Regions from separate parts of the Azohydromonas lata genome, predicted to be linked through region 2. Evidence: riboswitches for the same ligand, from Rfam matches in the RefSeq annotation. Region 2 holds a riboswitch; the other holds the start of a gene.
The links. A riboswitch is a leader RNA that binds a small molecule or an ion and turns the genes downstream of it on or off. The one in region 2 is predicted to bind glycine.

Region 1: another riboswitch for glycine. It lies ahead of gcvT (glycine cleavage system aminomethyltransferase GcvT); the one in region 2 lies ahead of SM757_RS12520 (D-amino acid dehydrogenase).

What each region holds. Positions count from the first base shown of each region.
Region 1 is NZ_JAXOJX010000010.1:111,409-121,187, reverse strand. Features, by position in the region: gene SM757_RS08890 (CoA transferase subunit A) at 1-526, opposite strand, end outside; gene SM757_RS08885 (LuxR C-terminal-related transcriptional regulator) at 624-1,211, shown strand; gene SM757_RS08880 (acyl-CoA thioesterase) at 1,264-1,683, opposite strand; gene SM757_RS08875 (YceH family protein) at 1,719-2,372, opposite strand; gene SM757_RS08870 (SDR family oxidoreductase) at 2,378-3,163, opposite strand; gene SM757_RS08865 (electron transfer flavoprotein-ubiquinone oxidoreductase) at 3,341-5,026, shown strand; glycine riboswitch at 5,146-5,245, shown strand; glycine riboswitch at 5,257-5,385, shown strand; gene gcvT (glycine cleavage system aminomethyltransferase GcvT) at 5,431-6,585, shown strand; gene gcvH (glycine cleavage system protein GcvH) at 6,713-7,087, shown strand; gene gcvP (aminomethyl-transferring glycine dehydrogenase) at 7,232-9,779, shown strand, end outside.
Region 2 is NZ_JAXOJX010000018.1:16,593-26,371, forward strand. Features, by position in the region: gene SM757_RS12505 (tripartite tricarboxylate transporter substrate binding protein) at 1-344, shown strand, start outside; gene SM757_RS12510 (M20 aminoacylase family protein) at 359-1,537, shown strand; gene SM757_RS12515 (porin) at 1,735-2,853, shown strand; glycine riboswitch at 2,884-2,989, shown strand; glycine riboswitch at 2,990-3,095, shown strand; gene SM757_RS12520 (D-amino acid dehydrogenase) at 3,160-4,416, shown strand; gene SM757_RS12525 (LysR substrate-binding domain-containing protein) at 4,479-5,378, opposite strand; gene SM757_RS12530 (hypothetical protein) at 5,456-5,713, shown strand; gene SM757_RS12535 (hypothetical protein) at 5,774-7,111, opposite strand; gene SM757_RS12540 (hypothetical protein) at 7,168-7,419, opposite strand; gene SM757_RS12545 (lytic murein transglycosylase) at 7,418-8,836, shown strand; gene SM757_RS12550 (hypothetical protein) at 8,922-9,299, opposite strand.

The sequences.
Region 1 (9,779 bases), on a different contig from region 2:
TGAAGTTGCGCGCGGTGCGGCGGAACACCAGGTTGCCGCTCTTGTCGGCCTTCCAGGCCTTGACCAGCGACACCTCAGGGTTGAGCGCGCGCTCCATGATGTAGGTGTGCCCGTCGAACTCGCGCGTCTCCTTGCCCTCGGCCACCAGCGTGCCCACGCCGGTGCGGGTGAAGAAGGCCGGGATGCCCGCGCCGCCGGCACGCAGCTTTTCGGCCAGCGTGCCCTGCGGCGTGAATTCCAATTCCAGCTCGCCAGCCAGGTATTGGCGCTCGAACTCCTTGTTCTCGCCCACGTAGCTGGAAATCATCTTTTTGATCTGCCGGGTTTCCAGCAGTTGCCCCAGGCCAAAACCATCAACGCCGGCGTTGTTGGAAATGACGGTGAGATTCTTCACGCCCGTGTCGCGCAGTGCGGCGATCAGGGCTTCGGGAATGCCGCACAGGCCAAAGCCACCGACGGCCATGAGCTGGCCGTCCTTGACGATGCCCTTCAGCGCTTCTGCGGCGCTCGGGTAGAGCTTGTTCATCCGGGGTCTCCTACGTGGAACGGGCGCAATGTACTACTTAACGCATTAAGTAGTTGGTAAGTAGAATCGCCTAAAGCCAATTCCGGAGCCCTGACAAATGCAAATTCCCCTGCCGAATTCTTCCGAGTTGGCGCCACTGGACTACCGCACCGCATTCGACCTGGCGCCCATCGGCCTGGTGATTTCGCGCAACCGGCAGATGCTGGACTGCAACCGCCGCATGCTGGCCATGTTCGGCGCCGAGCGCGAGGAGCTCATAGGCTGCTCTTTCGAGGTGCTGTACCCGAGCATGGAAGAGTTCGAGCGCACGGGGCAGCGCATCGTGGCCAGCCTGGACGAGCAGGGCTGGTACGCCGACGAGCGGGTGATGAAGCGCGTGGGCGGCCCGCAGCGCAATGAGCTCTTCTGGTGCCATGTATCGGGCCGCGCCCTGGACCCGTCGCAGCCGCACGCCGCGGGCATCTGGAGCTTCGAAGACCTCTCGCCGCGCCGCCGCCTGGGCTGCGAGCTCACGGCACGCGAGCGCGAGATCGCCGCGCTGCTCATCGACGGCCTCACCAGCAAGCTCATAGGCCGCAAGCTCGACATCAGCCCGCGCACGGTGGACGTCTACCGTGCCCGCCTCATGCGCAAGTACGGCGCCTCCACCACGCCGGAGCTGGTGCACAAGCTGCTGTGCGCGTGAGCCATGAAAAACGCCGCCCCGGGGCGGCGTTTTTGGGCGGTGCGCGAAGGCGTCAATCCAGCAGCGCCCGCACCCATTGCGGCAACGGCACCGAGCGCTTGGTGTTCGAGTCGGCCCACACCACCTTGGCGCCGCCGCTGGCGGCGATGTCGCCGGGGCGGTCCGTGCGCTCCAGCGTGGTGTAGGTCTCGAAGCTGCTGCGCCCGGGCCTGGCGACGTAGAAGCGCGCCAGCAAGTCGCCCGGGTATTCGAGCTGCTGATGGAAGTTGCAGAAGGCGTTGACGATCACCGGGCCGCTGCCGTCCGGGTCCGGCGGCACGCCGTGCGACTGCAGCCAGTCCACGCGCACCATCTCCAGGTAGCGGAAATACACGGTGTTGTTGACATGGCCCATGGCGTCCATGTCGCCCCAGCGGATGGCAATCCGCGACTCGAACACCAGTCTTTTGTCTTCAGGCAGATCAAAGCGCATGCGGTCGTTCTTGGCTGTCGGCGTGCTTCAGGCGCTCAGGTGGTGGACTCGGAATTGAGCTGCGGGTCCATGCCCAGCTCGGCGGCCATGCGCAGCACCAGGGCGCGCAGCTCGGCCACCTCGGCGCGCAGCGCGGCGATCTCGTCGGCGCGCGCAGGCTTGGGAGCGGCCAGCTCTTCCGGCCCGGCCACGGGCAGCGAGGGCTCGCCGGTGAGCAGTTGCGCCCAGCGCGCCTCGCGGGCGCCCGCGGCGCGGGCCAAGCGCACCACGCGCGGCGGCGACTTCTCGGCCAACTCTTCCAGGAAGCCTTCCACCGACGAGGTGTCGGCAAAGCGGTGCAACCGCTCGCAGTTGGCGCGCAGCTCGGCGGCGGTTTGCGGGCCGCGCAGCAGCAGCGTGGCCAGCAGCGCCACCGCCGCGCCGGGCACGCCCAAGCCGCGGTTGGCGTTGTGGTCGTAGCGCGTGACGCGCGTGCCGCTGACCTCGTTGATCAGCGACAGCTCGCGCAGCCCTTCGATCGCCTCCAGCACGTCGGCCTCGGTGAGGTTCATCACCGGGTCGCGCGCGGTCTTCTGGTTGCAGCCGGCCAGCAGCGCGTTGAGCGACAGCGGGTAGGTGTCGGGGACGGTCGCCTGCTTCTCCACCAGCACGGCCAGCACGCGCCCTTGCGCGTGAGTCAGGTCGCGCATGGCGGTCACCAGACGCCGAAGCCGTCGTCGGCGGAGATGACGGCGCCGTTGATGAAGTGGCTCTCGTTGGCGCAGAGCATCATGAGCACGGAGTCCAGGTCCTGCGGCCGGCCTATGCGCTTGCGCGGCGTCATCTTCACCAGGTCCTGCGCGGTGGCGCGGGTCCACTCGTGGTGGTTCTGCTCGGTGTCGATGTAGCCGGGGCAAATCGCGTTGACGTTGATGCCGTAACTGCCCCACTCCAGCGCCATGGCACGCGTCATGTAGATCAGCCCGGCCTTGCTCATGCCGAAGGCGCCGGCCTCGGCCTGGACGCGCTGCGCGGCCATGGCCGCGATGTTGACGATGCGCCCACCGGTGAAGGTGCCGGGCAGGGCACCCTGGGCGCGGCCGATCATGCGCTTGGCCACTTCCTGTGCCATGAAGAATGCACCGCGCAGGTTGCACTTCATGACGTAGTCGTAATCCTCGGGCGTGACTTCCAGCAGCTTTTGCTGGGCGTTGACGCCCGCGTTGTTGACGAGGATGTCGATGGCGCCCATCTCCGTCTCGGCGTGGGCGACCGCGGCGCGGATGCTGTCGGGGTCGGTCACGTCCAGGCCCACGACGTGGGCATCGCCGCCTTCGGCCTCGATCTCGGCGCGCAGCGTCTTGAGCTTTTCCACGCGCCGCGCCGACAGCACCACACCCGCGCCGGCACGCGCCAGCACACGAGCGAATTGCGCACCCAAGCCACCGGAGGCGCCGGTGACGAAGGCCACGCGGCCCGATAAATCGATTTGGTAACTCATGAGGCAGCAGCCTCCTCGTCTGCATGCAAGAGGGGGCGGCCAAGATAGCACGCCCGGCCAGGGTTCCCGGCGCTGGCGGGTGCCGATTGCGCCGGGCCGGCGCAGCCGCTCCTGATGCGCAAAGGGTGTAGCCGCCGACTTAAGATGGCGGGTTTTTCCAGCACAACACAACATTCGATGACGCCGCAGCAACTGCTTGAACAGTACGGTCCGCGCGAGTCCATGGACTACGACGTGGTGATCGTCGGCGCCGGCCCCGCGGGCCTGGCCACCGCCATACGCCTGAAGCAACTGGCTGCCGCGGCGAATGCTGAGGTGTCGGTGGTGGTGCTGGAAAAGGGCTCGGAGCCCGGGGCGCACATCCTCTCCGGCGCGATCATGGACCCCATCGCGCTGACCGAGCTCATCCCGGACTGGAAAGAAAAAGGCGCGCCGCTCAAGCAGCCCGTCACCGAGGACGAGTTCCTTTTCCTCTCCGAAGCCGGCCACAAGGCCACCCCGCACAAGTTCCTGCCGGACTGCTTCAAGAACCACGGCAACTACATCGTCAGCCTGGGCGAAGTGGTGCGCTGGCTGGCCGAACAGGCGGAAGGCCTGGGCGTGGAAATCTTCCCCGGCTTCGCCGCCGCCGAGGTGCTCTACGCCGAGGATGGCCACGTGCGCGGCATCGCCACGGGCAACATGGGCATAGGCAAGGACGGCGAGCCCACGGACAACTTCCAATTGGGCATGGAGCTGCTGGGCAAATACACGGTCTTTGCCGAGGGCTCGCGCGGCCACCTGGGCAAGCAGCTCATAGAGCGCTTCTCGCTGGGCGCCGGCAAGAACCCGCAAAGCTACGGCATAGGCCTGAAAGAGCTGTGGGAAGTGCCCGCAGCCAATCACAAGCCCGGCCTGGTGGTGCACACCGCGGGCTGGCCGCTGCAGCCCGACACCTACGGCGGCTCCTTCATCTACCACGCGGCCGACAACAGAATAGCCATCGGCTTCGTGGTCGGCCTGGACTACCAGAACCCCTGGCTGTCGCCCTTCGAGGAATTCCAGCGCTTCAAGACGCACCCGGAAGTGCGCAAGCACCTGGAGGGCGGGCGGCGGCTGTCCTACGGCGCGCGCGCCATCACCGCGGGCGGGCTGTTGTCGCTGCCCAAGACCGTGTTCCCCGGCGGCGCGCTGGTGGGCTGCGACGCGGGTTTCCTGAACGCCAGCCGCATCAAGGGCAGCCATGCGGCGATCAAGACCGGCATGCTGTGCGCCGAAAGCGCCTTCGAGGCGCTGCAGGCGGGCAGGAGCGGCGACGAGCTGGCGGCCTACCCCGAAGCCTTCGAGAAGAGCTGGCTGTTCACCGAGCTGCAGCAGGCCAAGAACTTCAAGCAGTGGTTCAAGAAGGGCCGCTCCACCGCCACGCTCATGACCGGCGTGGAGCAGTGGCTGCTGCCCAAGCTGGGCATGAAGAACCCGCCCTGGACCCTGCAGCGCAAGCTGCCCGACCACGTCAACCTGCGCCCGGCAGCCGACTTCCAGAAGATCGAGTACCCCAAGCCGGACGGCAAGCTGACCTTCGACCGGCTCTCCTCGGTGTTCGTGAGCAACACCAACCACGAGGAGAACCAGCCCGCGCACCTCACGCTCAAGGACGCGACGGTGCCCGTGCGCATCAACCTGCCGAAGTTCGCCGGGCCGGAAAGCCGCTACTGCCCCGCGGGCGTGTACGAATTCGTGGCGGCCGAGGGCGGCGGCGAGCGCTTGCAGATCAACGCCCAGAACTGCGTGCACTGCAAGACCTGCGACATCAAGGACCCGACGCAGAACATCGTCTGGGTCACGCCCGAAGGGGGCGGCGGGCCCAACTACGTGGGCATGTGACGAGCACGTGAGCGTGGCAGCCGCCGCGCTCCGGCCACCGGGGGCGGTTGTCGCAAGACGCCAGCCCCTTTGTCTTTTTGCGACAGCCCCGGCCGCGGCGCGGGGGCACGCTGATACACTTCGGCCCGCCAGGAGAGAGCCCCTTGAACGTGGGGCCGCCGAAGGCGCAGGGGTTCAATTTGGCCCCGAACGCTCAGGCAAAAGGACTGGCAAGCGCTCCGTCACCGGAGCGACACCTCACTGGAGAGAGACTGCGCCCGCTACGGGGCTTGCAGTCCACCGAAGGGGCAAGCGCAGTGGCATCCTCGAAACAAGGGGCCCTCGCCAATCTCTCAGGTAAAGCGGACAGCGGGGGCAACCAGCACCACCCTCACCGGTGGAAGCCCGCCCTTGGGAGACCTGCCATGACCGCTCCGACCGCCGCCACGCCCGCCGACGCCTCGTCCACCCCCGCCCTGCAGCGCACGCCGCTGCACGCGCTGCACCTGGAGCTGGGCGCGCGCATGGTGCCCTTCGCCGGCTACGAGATGCCGGTGAGCTACCCGGCGGGCATCCTGGCCGAGCACCGGCATTGCCGCGAGGCGGCGGCGCTCTTCGACGTCTCGCACATGGGCCAAGTGCGGCTGGTGGGCGACGACGCGGCGCTGGCGCTGGAATCGCTGGTGCCCGTGGACGTGCTGGACCTGCCCGTGGGCCGCCAGCGCTACGGCTTCTTCACCAACACGGCCGGCGGCATCCTGGACGACCTGATGGTCGCGCGCCGCCCCAGTGACCTGTTCATGGTCATCAACGCCAGCCGCAAGGACCACGACCTGCAGCTCATGCGCACGCAGATCGGCCACCGCTGCCAGGTCATCTCCATGCCCGAGCGTGCGCTGCTGGCGCTGCAAGGTCCGCTGGCCGTGCAGGCCCTGGCCAAGCTGGACGCGGGCGTGGCGGCGCTGACCTTCATGGGTACGGGCACGTTCACGCTGGCGGGCGCCGAATGTTTCATTAGCCGCAGCGGTTACACGGGTGAGGACGGTTTCGAAATCTCCGTGCCGGCCGAAGCCGCCGAGGCGCTGGCCAAGGCGCTGCTGGCCATGCAGGAAGTGAAACCCGCCGGCCTGGGCGCGCGCGACACGCTGCGCCTGGAAGCGGGCCTGTGCCTCTACGGCCACGACATCGACGAGGACACCACTCCCGTCGAAGCCGCCCTCACCTGGGCCATCCAGAAGGTGCGCCGCGCGGGTGGCGCGCGGGCCGGCGGCTACCCCGGCAGCGCGGCCATCGAGGCGCAGCTTGCCAACGGCGCGCCGCGCAAGCGCGTGGGCCTGCTGGGCCTGGAACGCGCCCCGGTGCGCGAGGGCGCGCCCGTGCTCAACGCCCAGGGCGAGCGCGTGGGCAAGGTCACCAGCGGCACGCTGTCGCCGCAGCTCGGCAAGCCCATCGCCATGGCCTATGTGGACAAGGCCTGCGCCGTGCCGGACGCCGAGATCTCGGCCGAAGTGCGCCTGAAGCCGCAGCCCATGCGCGTGGTGGCCATGCCCTTCACGCCGCACCGCTACCACCGCGGCTGACACGCCCGTCCTCCCCACGCGCCGGCCACCGAGGACGTTCCAGGCCAGCCGGCGCGTACCGCCTTTCACCGTTTCGTTTTTCAACCCGGCGCCCAACAGTGCGCCGCCCCGTCCAGGAGAGTCGCCCATGACCACCAAGTACACGCCCGACCACGAGTGGATCAACATCGAGGACCACGATGCCGCCGTGGTGGGCATCACGCACCACGCGCAGGACGCGCTGGGCGACGTGGTGTTCGTCGATCTGCCTGAAGTCGGCAAGACCTTCGCCAAGGGCGACGTCGCGGGCGTGGTGGAGTCCGTCAAGGCCGCCGCCGACATCTACATGCCCGTGAGCGGCGAGATCGTCGAGGTCAACGAGGAGCTGCGCAACCAGCCCGACCTGGCCAACTCCGACCCGCTGGGCAACGGCTGGTTCTTCAAGGTGCGCATCACCAACATGGCCGAGTTCGACGACCTGATGGACCCGCCGGCCTACGACGCGCTGCTCAAGGCCGAGTGATCCCCCAGGCCGGCGCTGGCGCCTCACCAGGCGCGCCCCGGCCGCCGCGCGGCAAGCCTCTTGCCGCGCTGAAAACGCAGTTCCCGCGGCGCCCGCCTTTCCTCCCGCGTCCGCATCCCTACCCCTCTTGTGCCCTCCGCGACCATGCCTGCTACCTTCCCTTCGCTGGCCGAGCTCGAAAACACGTCCGAATTCGTTTTCCGCCACATCGGCCCGGAGCCGCATGAACAGGAGCGGATGCTGTCGGTGATCGGCGCCGCTTCGCGCCGCGCGCTGGTCGAGGCCGTGATGCCGCGCAACATCGCCCGCGGCAAGCCCATGGCGCTGCCCGCGCCGGCCACCGAGGCGCAGGCGCTGCTGGAGCTGCGCGACATCGCCTCGCGCAACCGCGTCCTCAAGAGCTTCATCGGCCAGGGCTACCACGGCACGCTCACGCCCACGGTCATCCTGCGCAACGTGCTGGAGAACCCGTCCTGGTACACGGCCTACACGCCCTACCAGGCCGAAATCTCGCAGGGCCGCATGGAGGCGCTGCTGAACTTCCAGACGATGATCACGGACCTCACGGCCCTGGACATCGCCAACTCGTCCATGCTGGACGAGGCCACCGCCGCCGCCGAGGCCATGACGCTGGCCATGCGCGTGGGCAAGAGCAAGAGCACGCGCTGCTTCGTCGCCGACGACGTGCTGCCGCAGACGCTGCAGGTCATGCAGACCCGCGCCCAGCCGCTGGGCATCGAGATCGTCACCGGCCCGGCCGAATCCGCCGGCGAGCACGACTGCTTCGCCGCCCTCTTCCAATACCCCGGCGTCACCGGCCGCGTGCGTGACCTGAAGCCGCTGGCCGACGCCGTGCACGCCCGCGGCGGCCAGGTCATCGTCGCCGCCGACCTGCTGGCGCTGACGCTGCTGAAGGCGCCGGGCGACCTGGGCGCCGACATCGCCGTGGGCAGCACGCAGCGCTTTGGCATGCCCATGGGCTGCGGCGGCCCGCACGCCGCCTACATGGCCACGCGCGACGCGGCCAAGCGCTCCATGCCCGGCCGCCTGGTGGGCGTGAGCGTGGACGCCCAGGGCGCCCCCGCGCTGCGCCTGGCGCTGCAGACGCGCGAGCAGCACATCCGCCGCGAGAAGGCCACCTCCAACATCTGCACCGCGCAGGTGCTGCCCGCCGTGGTGGCGAGCATGTACACCGTCTACCACGGCCCCGAGGGCTTGAAGCGCATCGCGCGCCGCGTGGCGGCCTACACCGGCATCCTGGCCGCGGGCCTCAAGCAACTGGGCTTCGCGCTCGGCAACGAAGAGGCTTTCGACACCCTGCACGTGCTCACGGGCGAGCGCACCGCCGGGCTGCTGGCCGCCGCCGAGGCCGCGGGCATGAACCTGCGCCGCGCCAGCGCCGACTCGCTGGGCATCACGCTGGACGAGACCACCACCCGCGCCGAGCTGCAGGCGCTGTGGAAGGTGTTCGCGGGCGAACAACCCGTGCCCACCTTTGCCGACTTGGAGCGCAGCGCCCCGCTGCTGCCCGCGGCGCTGGCGCGCGAGAGCGCCTTCCTGACGCACCCGGTGTTCAACACCCACCACAGCGAGACCGAAATGCTGCGCTACCTGCGCGGCCTGTCGGACAAGGACCTGGCGCTGGACCGCAGCATGATCCCGCTGGGCTCCTGCACCATGAAGCTCAACGCCACCAGCGAGATGATTCCCATCACCTGGCCGGCCTTCGCCCACGTGCACCCCTTCGCGCCGGCCGACCAGCTCGAAGGCTACAAGCTGCTGGACGAGCAACTGCGCGAGTGGCTGTGCCAGGCCACGGGCTACGCCGGCATCAGCCTGCAGCCCAACGCCGGCTCGCAAGGCGAGTACGCCGGGCTGCTGGCCATCCAGGCCTGGCACGCCTCGCGCGGCCAGAGCCACCGCGACGTCTGCCTGATCCCCGAATCCGCCCACGGCACCAACCCGGCCAGCGCCGGCATGGTCAACATGAAGGTGGTGGTCGTGAAGTGCGACGCCATGGGCAACGTGGACCTGGCCGACCTGCGCGCCAAGTGCGAAGCGAACTCGCAGAAGCTCGCGGCCATCATGATCACCTACCCCTCCACCTACGGCGTCTTCGATCCGCAGGTCAAGGCGCTGTGCGCCCTGGTGCACGAGCACGGCGGCCGGGTGTACGTGGACGGTGCCAACATGAACGCGCTGGTGGGCCTGGCGGCGCCGGGCGAGTTCGGCGGCGACGTGAGCCACCTGAACCTGCACAAGACCTTCTGCATCCCGCACGGCGGCGGCGGCCCGGGCGTGGGCCCGGTGTGCGTGGTGGAAGACCTCGTGCCCTTCCTGCCCGGCAAGCCGGGCGGCGCGGAAGCCGGCAACGGCGTGGGCCCCGTCTCCGCGGCGCCGCTGGGCAACGCGGCGGTGCTGCCCATCAGCTGGATGTACATCCGCATGATGGGCGCCGAGGGCCTGACGGCCGCCACCGAGACGGCCATCCTCTCGGCCAACTACGTGGCCGCTCGCCTGTCGCAGCACTACGACATCCACTTCAGCGGCGGCGTGGATGGCATTAAGGGCGGCGGCGTCGCCCACGAGTGCATCCTGGACCTGCGCCCGCTCAAGGACAGCTCCGGCGTCACCGCCGAGGACGTGGCCAAGCGCCTGATCGACTACGGCTTCCACGCGCCCACGCTGTCCT
Region 2 (9,779 bases):
TGGCCGAGCAGGGCAAGCTCAAGGTCATCGGCCAGCTCGGCGCGAAGCGCTCGGAGCTGCTGCCCAACGTGCCCGCCGTGGCCGAGGGCCGCCAGTTGAAGAACCTGAACTACACCATCTGGTCCGGCCTCATGGTGCGAAAGGACACGCCCGCGCCCGCGCTGGAAAGGCTGCACAAGGCCATGGCCGCCGTGCTGCAGGACGCCGAGGTGCGCAAGCAGCTCGCCGCGCAAAGCCAGACCGCGGCGCCGGCCATGACGCTGGCCGAGTCGGCGAAGTTCTTCGCGGACGAGGCCGCGCGCTACCGCCGCATCGCGCGCGACATCAACCTGCAGGCGCAGTGAGAAGGGGAACGGACGTGGATTTGCTGTCGCTGAGCACGGAGCAGTCGCCGGAGTTCGTGGCCCTGCGCCGCGACATCCACCGCCACCCCGAGCTGGGGTTCGAGGAGCACCGCACCAGCGCGCTGGTGGCGGGCAAGCTGCGCGACTGGGGTTACGAGGTCGAGCAGGGGCTGGGCGGCACCGGCGTGGTGGGCCGGCTGCGCCGCGGCAGCGGCAAGCGCCGCCTGGGGCTGCGCGCGGACATGGACGCGCTGCCCATACAGGAAGCCAACGGCTTGCCCCATGCCAGTTGCCGCGCCGGCCTCATGCACGGTTGCGGCCACGACGGGCACACCGCCATGCTGCTGGCCGCGGCGCGGCTGCTGGCGGCGGCCGATTTCGACGGCACGCTCAACCTCATCTTCCAGCCCGCCGAGGAAAGCCTGGGCGGCGCGCTGCGCATGCTGGAAGACGGCCTGTTCGACAAGTACCCCTGCGACGCCATCTTCGCCATGCACAACATGCCCGGCGTTGCGCAGGGCCGGCTGGTGCTGCGCGAGGGGCCGATGATGGCCTCCTCCGACTACGTGAGCATCACGCTGCACGGCCGCGGCGGCCATGGCGCCATGCCGCAGCACGCGGCCGACCCGGTGGTGGCGGCCGCCTCCATCGTGATGGCGCTGCAGAGCATCGTCGCGCGCAACGTCGATCCGCTGCAGGCCGCCGTGGTCACCGTGGGCGCGCTGCAGGCCGGGCAGGCCAACAACGTGATTCCGCAACAGGCGCACATGCAGCTTTCGGTGCGCGCGCTGGACCGCGGCGTGCGCGCGCTGCTGCGCGAACGCATCCACGCGCTCGTGACGGCGCAGGCCGAGAGCTTGGGCGTGCGTGCCGACATCGACTACCGCAGCGGCTACACCGTGCTGGTCAACGACGCCGCGCAGACCGCGCTGGCGCGCGAGGTGGCGCTGGAGCTCGTGGGCGCCGACCAAGTGACGCTGCAGGGCCCGCAGCTCACGGGCAGCGAGGACTTCGCCTTCATGCTGGAGCGCGTGCCGGGCAGCTATCTGCTCATCGGCAACGGGCAGGGCGATGGGGACGGCGACGCCGCGCACGCCTGCATGGTCCACAACCCCGGCTACGACTTCAACGACGCCAACATCCCCATAGGCGCCGCCTACTGGGTGAAGCTGGCGCAGCGCTTCCTGGCCTAGCGCGCGGCAGCGGCGCTTTTCCCCTGCCGCGGCGTGCAGCCGCGGCCCCCTGAGCGACGACACCACGGCCCGCGGCCCAAGCGCCGCGTTGGGCGCAGCTTGGCCGTGCGCGCCGTCGCGCCCTCAACCCAGCAGCAACCCAGCAGCACACGCGGCATCCCAGCCGCACAAAAGCAAAAACGACAAGGAGACGACCCATGCACAAGAAAAGCCATCTCATCGCCGCCGCCGTCCTGGCCGGCTGCGCCACTTCCGCGCTGGCGCAATCCAGCGTCGCCGTGTTCGGCATCATGGACCTCTATGCCGAGTCGGCCCGCCTCAGCGGCGCGCCCTCGGTGTCCAAGGTCTCCAACGGCGGGCTGTCGCCCTCGCGCTGGGGACTGCGCGGCAGCGAGGCGCTGGGCGGCGGGCTCAAGGCGGCCTTCATCCTGGAAAGCGGCTTCGCCCCCGACACAGGCCTGTCGCTTCAGGGCGGCCGGCTCTTTGGCCGCCAGGCCTGGGTGTCGCTGGCTTCCGCCACGGCGGGCGAGATCCGCCTGGGCCGCCAGTACGCGCCCATGCACTACGCCATGGCGGGCAGCGACGTCGAGGGATTCGCCAACTTCTCGCCCGTGCTGGCCATGTACCTCAGCGGCGACCAGGGCCGGCAGGACAACCAGGTGAGCTACTGGTCGCCCACCTTGGGCGGGCTGTCGGCCGCGGTGGCCGTGGCTTTCGGTGAGCGCGCAACGGTGGCGCCCGGCGCGTCGGCCGTGTGGGTGCCGGCCGCGGGCACGGCGCGCAACAGCGTGGGCGGCCTGCTGCGATACCAGTCCGGCGCGCTGGACGCCAGCCTGGCCGTCCACCAGGGCGGGCAGAGCCTGGGCAGCGGCACGGCCAAGCAGCAGGCCTTCAACCTCGGCGCGGCCTGGCAGTTCAGCAGCTTCCTGGCCAGCGGCAACTACTGGGAGCACTGCAACGACCTGCCCGGCACCGCCGCCACGCCCCGCACGCGCGGCGCTGCGCTGGGCGTGCGCGTGCCCGCGGGCGCCTGGAGCTTCGTGGCGCAGGCCGGCTGGGTGCAGGACAACGGCCGCGCCTGGGCCACGGGCGCGGACAAGGCCACGGGCAGGAACACCTTCCTCAACGTCGGTCTGAACCACGCGCTGTCCAAGCGCACCGACGTCTACGTGCGTTGGGTGCGCGTGACGGACGACAACGGCGGCTTCAACGGCCGCGCCACCGCGGCGCTCAACGGCCTGTTCGGCCCGGGCAACGCGTTGGCGGCCGACGGCCATGCCGGTACACTGGCCGCGGGCGTGCGCCACATGTTCTGAGCGCACACCCTGGCCTTCTTCGTGAAGGCCATGACCCGATCGGGAGAGCTCCCGGCCCGGCCTTCAAGGCCTGGCTGGGGCGCCGAAGGAGCAACCGCCCCGGAATCTCTCAGGCATCCAGGACCGGTCGGGTTCTCACACACACTCTGAAGAGCTGCCGGAGATCGTCGCCCGGCACACCGAAGGAGCAAGCGGCCCCAGGCGGGCCGTGAATCTCTCAGGTTCCGAACAGAGGGGGCGCGCGTGGCATGGATTGGGCCGCGCCGCGCGCCTTGGACCCTCTGACGTTTGCTGGAACCTGTTCCCATGAAGACGATTGCAGTCATTGGCGGCGGCATCACCGGTGTCACCACGGCTTACGCGCTTGCGCGCCGCGGCCTTGATGTCACGCTGTTCGAGCGCCACCGCTACGCCGGGATGGAAACCTCGTTTGCCAACGGCGGCCAGCTCTCGGCCTCCAACGCCGAGGTGTGGACGCACTGGTCCACCATCCTCAAGGGCCTGAAGTGGATGCTGCGCAGCGACGCGCCGCTGCTGGTCCATCCGAAGCCGAGCTGGCACAAGCTGTCGTGGTTCGCGCAGTTCATCGCCAACATCCCGCACTACGAGCGCAACACCGTGGCCACGGCCGAGCTGGCCATCCGCGCGCGCGAGCACCTCTTCGGCTGGGCCGACGCCGAGGGCATTGACTTCGACCTCAAGCGCCAGGGCATCCTGCACATCTACCGCGACCGCAAGGGGTTCGAGCATGCGGCAAGCGTGTCGGCGCTGCTGGCGCGCGGCGGGTTGCCGCGCCGCGCGGTGACGCCGCAGGAGATGCGCGCCATCGAGCCCACGCTGGCCGGCCAGTACTACGGCGGCTTCTACACGGAGAGCGACTCCACGGGCGACATCCACAAGTTCACGCATGGCCTGTCGCTGGCCTGCACGCGCCGCGGCGTGCGCACGCTCTACGGCCAGGACGTGCGCGCGCTGCGCAGCGACGGCCAGGTCGCCACGGTGGAAGCCGGCCAGGGCGCGCAGCGCGAAGTGCACCGCTTCGACGCCGTGGTGGTGTGCGCCGGCGTGGCCAGCCGGGAGCTGGCGGCGCAGTTGGGCGACCGGGTGAACATCTATCCCGTCAAGGGCTACTCCATCACCGTGAGCTTGCTGGACGAGGCCAGCCGCGCCGGCGCGCCCACCGTGAGCCTGCTGGACGACGAGACCAAGCTCGTGACCAGCCGCTTGGGCGACGACCGCTTCCGCGTGGCCGGCACGGCGGAATTCGATGGTTTCAACCGCAACATCCGCGCCGACCGCATCAAGCCGCTGGTGGACTGGGTGCAGCAGTGCTTCCCCGGCGTGAGCACGCGCCAGGTGGTGCCCTGGGCCGGCCTGCGGCCCATGATGCCGGACCTCATGCCCCGCGTGGGCCGCGGCCGCCGCGCCAACGTCTTCTACAACACCGGCCACGGCCACCTGGGCTGGACGCTCTCCGCGGCCACGGCCGACCTGCTGGGCTCGTCGGTGGAGCAGGCGTTGGGCGCGCGCCAGGCGCTGCCGGCAGGGGCGCTGGCGGCTTGAGCGGCGGCTGAGACGACACGGCCTCCTACAGGTGTGCGTTGCTGTTTTTTTGGAATGGCCGTTCAGCGGGGCTGGGCCGCCGCCTTTTGCAGGTGGTCGATCAGCGCCCGCGTCACATGGCTCAGCTCCCCCGGCTCCCGCAGCACGATGGCCATCTGCCGCGTGGCCCAGGCCTCCTTGAGCTCCACGCTGCGCAGCCGCCCGGCGGCCACGTGCGGCGCCAGCACGCCCTGCGGCAGCAGCGTGATGCCCAGCCGCGTTTCCACCAAGCGGCACATGGCGTCGAAGCTGCTGACCTGGATGCGCTGCAAGAGTGCCCGCCCGCAGGCCTGCGCGCCTTGCTGCATCAGCGCCGAGAGGGAGCTCTCGGCATGCGGGCCGACGAAGGGATAGGCCAGCGCCTCCTCGAAGCGCACCGCCTTGCGCCGCGCCAGCGCATGGCCGTTGGGCACGCCCAGCACCAGGCGGTCGGTGCGGTAGGGCAGGGCGCTGAGGCCAGGCGCCGCCGTTGGGCCGGCAACGATGCCCAGGTCCGCGCTGCCGTCGGCCACGGCACGCGCAATGGCCTTGCCCGTGCGCTCCTCCAGCGAGATGTGCACGCCGGGGTGGCGGGAGAGAAAGCTTTCAAGCTCTTCCGGCAGGAACTGCGTCAGCGCCGAGGCCACGGCATGCAGCCGGATGTGGCCCTTCATGCCGCCGGCGTACTCGCCCAGCTCCTCGTCCATGCGCTGGACGAGCTGCAGCATCTGCCGCGCGTGGTGCAGCAGCGACTGCCCCGCGGGCGTGAGCGCCACGCCACGCGCCTGGCGTATGAGCAAGGGCGTGCGCGCCAGCTCCTCCAGCTCCGCGATGCGCTTGCTCACCGCCGACACGGCCAGGTGCTGCCGCTGCGCGGCGTGGGTGAGGTTGCCGCACTCGGCGACGGCGACGAAGAGCTCCAGGCTGGTGAGGTCGTGACGCATGGGCGCGAATCTGCCAGAACGCAGCCATGAAACGCTTTGGCCATGCTCGGCCGGCACGCGGCGGCACCATGGCGGGCATGAGCAAGAAGTCAGAAACGTCAAGGACTGACAGCGACATCGAGCAACTGCGCACCCAGATCGATGAGCTTCGTCTCGAAGTCGAAAAACACCGGCAAGCCGCCGCAGCACCCGGCCGCGGCCGTTCCAGGCGGGACAGGACCGCGCACGCCCTGTCCGCCCGCGAAGGGCTGTGGTACTTGGGCCGCTTCATGCTGGCCGGCACGGGCGTCGCCACCGCCCTGGTCCTGGCGCTGGGCCTCGTCGAGAAGATCTGACCCGGTTACAAACAAAAAAATCGGGCTCTGGGAGCCCGATTTTTGGGTTGAAGGGGTGAATTACAGGCGCGCCGTGCAGGCCGCGTAGGTGGACGGGCAGGTGGTGGTCAACCCGCCGGCGGCGTCCTTGGGGAAGGCCGAGGACTTGAAGAACTCCAGCACGCGCGGGTAGTCGTTGCCGAAGCGCGGGCGCGTCCAGAACATGTAGTTGGCCGCAAGCCGCGTGCGGCCGAAGGCGTAGAGCTCGCTGATCTTGGGCGGATTGGGCGCGCCGTGCTGCACGGTGGTGGCGTAGTTCTCGGGCTGCACCGACGGGCCTATGGCCACCTTGCCCTTGGCCAGGTCGTACAGCGGATAGATGTGGGTGTTGAGGTCGCGGTCTTCCAGGAAGATGTCCGGCCCGCCCAGTGCCACGCCGCTGCCGGCCATGCTCGTGACCAGCCCCGGCATGTAGGTCTTGGGGAAGTTGATGAACTGCATGACCACGGTGTTGGGGAAGGCCCGCTGCGTGGCCGCATCCACCTGCGCCAGGTTGTTGAAGTAGGCGCGCTTTTGTTCCGTGGTCAACGGCACCAGCGTCTGGCCCATGGCCGTTTCGTTGAAGGTGACGCCTTCGAGCGCGTTGTGGCGGTTCAGCCGCGCGCCCATGGCATTGCCCAGCGCGACGAGGCGGTCGCGCACCTTGGTGTTGTGCAGCGCCGCGTTCTGGCCGTAGCGCTCGGTGCTGCCAATGGCGTCGCGCGCGCCGATCACGATCTTGTAGGCGCCGCCCTCGTACTCCGGCGTCATCAGGTAGTCCGGCACGGCGCGGCCGCCGGGGCGGAACACCTTGGTGGCCACCATCACCCACAGCCGCTTGCCCGCGCCCTGCGCCAAGCTCAGGTCGCGCTCGATGCGGCTGAAGTCGTAGACGCCCTTGGCCGTCTCCAGTTGCGCCCACTCGTAGCGCAGGATCAGCCCCTTCACCTGCGGCAGCGCGCGTATCTCGGCCAGCGCCTTGAGGATGGTGCTTTCGTCGCGCAGCGGCAGCGAGACGTAGTGGCCGGGGTTCCACTTCACTCGCAGGTCGGCCGTGGCCGCGGCAGCGGCCGCAGCCAGGGCGTGCTCGGTGGGCTCGGCCAACTGCATTTGGCTGGTGAGGAAGGCGGCGGATTCCACGGCGTCGTCCTGCAGCTCCCAGGGGGCCACGCGCGGGGCCACATCGGCCATGGCGTCCGGCGCCGTGGGGGTGTTGTGGGCCTGCGCCACCGGCACGGCCTGCACGGCTTCCAGCGTGGCGGACGCCGCGGCGTCATGGCCGGCATCGCCGCCGCCGCCGCAGGCGGCCAACAGGGCGGACACGGCCAGCGAGACGGCAAGGGCCAGCCGCGTGGCAGAGAAATTGTGGGTGTTGTTCATGACCGGCAAACCATCGGCGGGGCGTCGCCGCAACGGCCTCCGGCACGCGCGCTTGTTCAGCGCTGGGCGTGCCCGGCGGCGGGATCAAGGAAAAGACGTTGCCGTTGTTGCGCGTGCTGCGCGGCTGCTGTTGTGAGCTTGTTTTTTGACGGCGTGCCCAGGACATCGGCGCGGAGCCGGGACGGTTGAATCACGGAAAACGTCAAAAAATGTGTACAAAGTAACCGGGCTGGCAACAGTTCGCGCGGGAGCGCCGCCTGCCGCCGGGCCGCAGGGGCCGTGCCGGACGGCCTAAGCTGCTCGCTCATGAATGTCCGCCTACACCGAATTCACCGATTTCCCCTGGCCCTGGCCACCGCGTCGGCGCTGCTGGCCGGCGGCGGCAGCGCCCAAGCCGCCGACGAGGAGGCGTCCGCCGCCCAAAGCCTGGCCCCCTGCGTGGACGCGCTGCGCAAGCGGCTGCCGGAGGCGCCGGATGTTTCGCCGCGCAGCTTCGAGCAGTACACGCGCACGGCGCAGGACTTGCGCCCGGTGATCGAGGCCGCCACCGCCTCGCAGCCGGAGTTCCAGATTCCCATCTGGGACTACCTCGCGCGCCGCGTGGACGCCGAGCGCATCGCCGACGGCCGCGCGCTGCTGGCGTCCCAGGCTGCGGCGCTGGCGGCCATCGCCCAGCGCCACGGCGTGGACGCCGCCACCAACGTGGCCGTGTTCGGCATAGAGACCGACTACGGCCGCGTGCAGGGCCGCTACCCGGTGGTGGACGCCACGCTCAGCCGCGCCTGCCTGAACCTGGACAGCGCCGAGCGGCGCCGCAATTTCTTCGCCGCGCTGTGGTTGCTGCAGGAGGGGCACGTGGTGCCCGAGACTTTCCTGGGCTCGTGGGCGGGCGCCTTCGGCCAGACGCAGTTCATGCCCGCCACCTTCAAGGCCTACATGGACAGCGCCACCGAGGGCGCGCGCCGCGTGGACATCGTGGGCAGCACGCCGGACGCGCTGGCCACCACGGCGCGCTTCCTGGCCGCGCTGGGCTGGCGCAGCGGCCTGCCCTGGGGCGTGGAGGTGAAGCTGCCCAACGCGGCGCTGGAGCGCTTCAACGCCCTGGAGAGCGGCCATCGCTGCCTGGAGCGCGGCCAGCCGCAGGGCCAGTGCCGCACGCTGGCGCAATGGGCGGCCGACGGTGTGCGGCGCGTCGACGGTGGCCCGCTGCTGGGCGAGGGCGGCGCGCCGGGTTGGGAGGCCGAGCTGCGCACCGCGCTGCTCATGCCCGCGGGCGCCGAGGGGCCGGCTTGGCTGGTGACGCCCAACTACCAGGCCATCTGGCGCTACAACCGCGCCGACTCCTACGGGCTGGCCATCGGCCTGCTGTCCGACGCGCTGCGCGGCGCGCCGCCGCCCCGCCGACCCTGGCCCACGGACGATCCGCTGCTCTCGCGCCGCGACCTGAAGGAGCTTCAGGCGCTGCTGCGTGCGCGCGGCCACTGCGAGGTGCAGCCGGACGGCCGCGACGGCCCGCGCACGACGGCCGCCATCCGCGCGGAAGAGATGCGGCTGGAGCTGCCGGACACGGGGCGGTCGGGCGGGCGCATCCTGGCGCGGCTGCGCGCTGAAGCGCCGGCGGCCAAGGAAGGCGCGTCGTCCTGCGCGGGCGGCGAGGCGGCTGCCTTACCCGCCGCGGCCGTGCCCGCCGCCGTGCAGGCGTCGGGGGCGGAGGTGCGCCGCTGACGGGGGCGCCGGCCGTCGGCCCGCGAGGGCCAGGGGCTTCAGCCGGCACCGTGGCGGCGCCGGCTGGAAGGCCAGGCCAGCCGCCTCAGGCTGCCGCCGGGCGCGAGCGCGGCGTCTTGCCCTGGGCCAGATCGGTGACGCTGCGCACGGCCTCGGTGGCCATGGCGGGCGCCTGTTTCAGCATGGTCTTCGAGGTCTGGTCCATGAAGCTCATGCTGGTCTGGCTCAGCTCGCTCCAGAACTCCAGCCAGTTCTTGAACAGGCCCATGACGAAGTCGCTGAAGGCGTTGGACATGAACAGGTTGCTGGCCGTGGCCGCCCCCTGGTCGGCCATCTTCTGGGCGGTGCCCAGCGTCTGCGACATGACCTCGGGCGAGGTCGAGAACTGCGCCCACAAATCCATGTTGGCGCGCGCCAGCTTGGTGTAGGGGCTCAGCAGGTTTTCAAAGGCTTCGGTGGGCATGGTGGGCTCCTGTGTCGAACGGATTCCGGATCAGGCTCGCCGATGGGGCCCCGGCTCTGGCTTGGCGAGCATGTGTTCGGCCACCTCAGCAGGCCCGGCGCATGGCGCCTGACCCGCGTGGTGGCCCCTTCGTCTCCTGTGCTGCCGGGGCAATCGTTTTTTGGATTTTGCTGCATTGCAGCAATTCGCGCGCCCTGGCGGACGCGGGCTTTCAGAACGAAACAACTTGCCCGTTGCCTGCGGCAGGGCCATCGTGCAAGCCGCTCACGGCCCAAGGCCGCTTGCCACGCCGCATGGCCAGCGAGAGGGCAAACATGCGGACATCGATGGCAAACTGGGCAGAATTCGAAGGACCTTCAGGTTTTCATATTCCGCAATCCATGCGGTGAAATCGCACGACGCCGGCCAAAAAGTTGTTGACGATATTGCAGCGCCTGTTGCAGACTGAAGGCATGCATCTCTTCGCCACCCTCGTCCTAA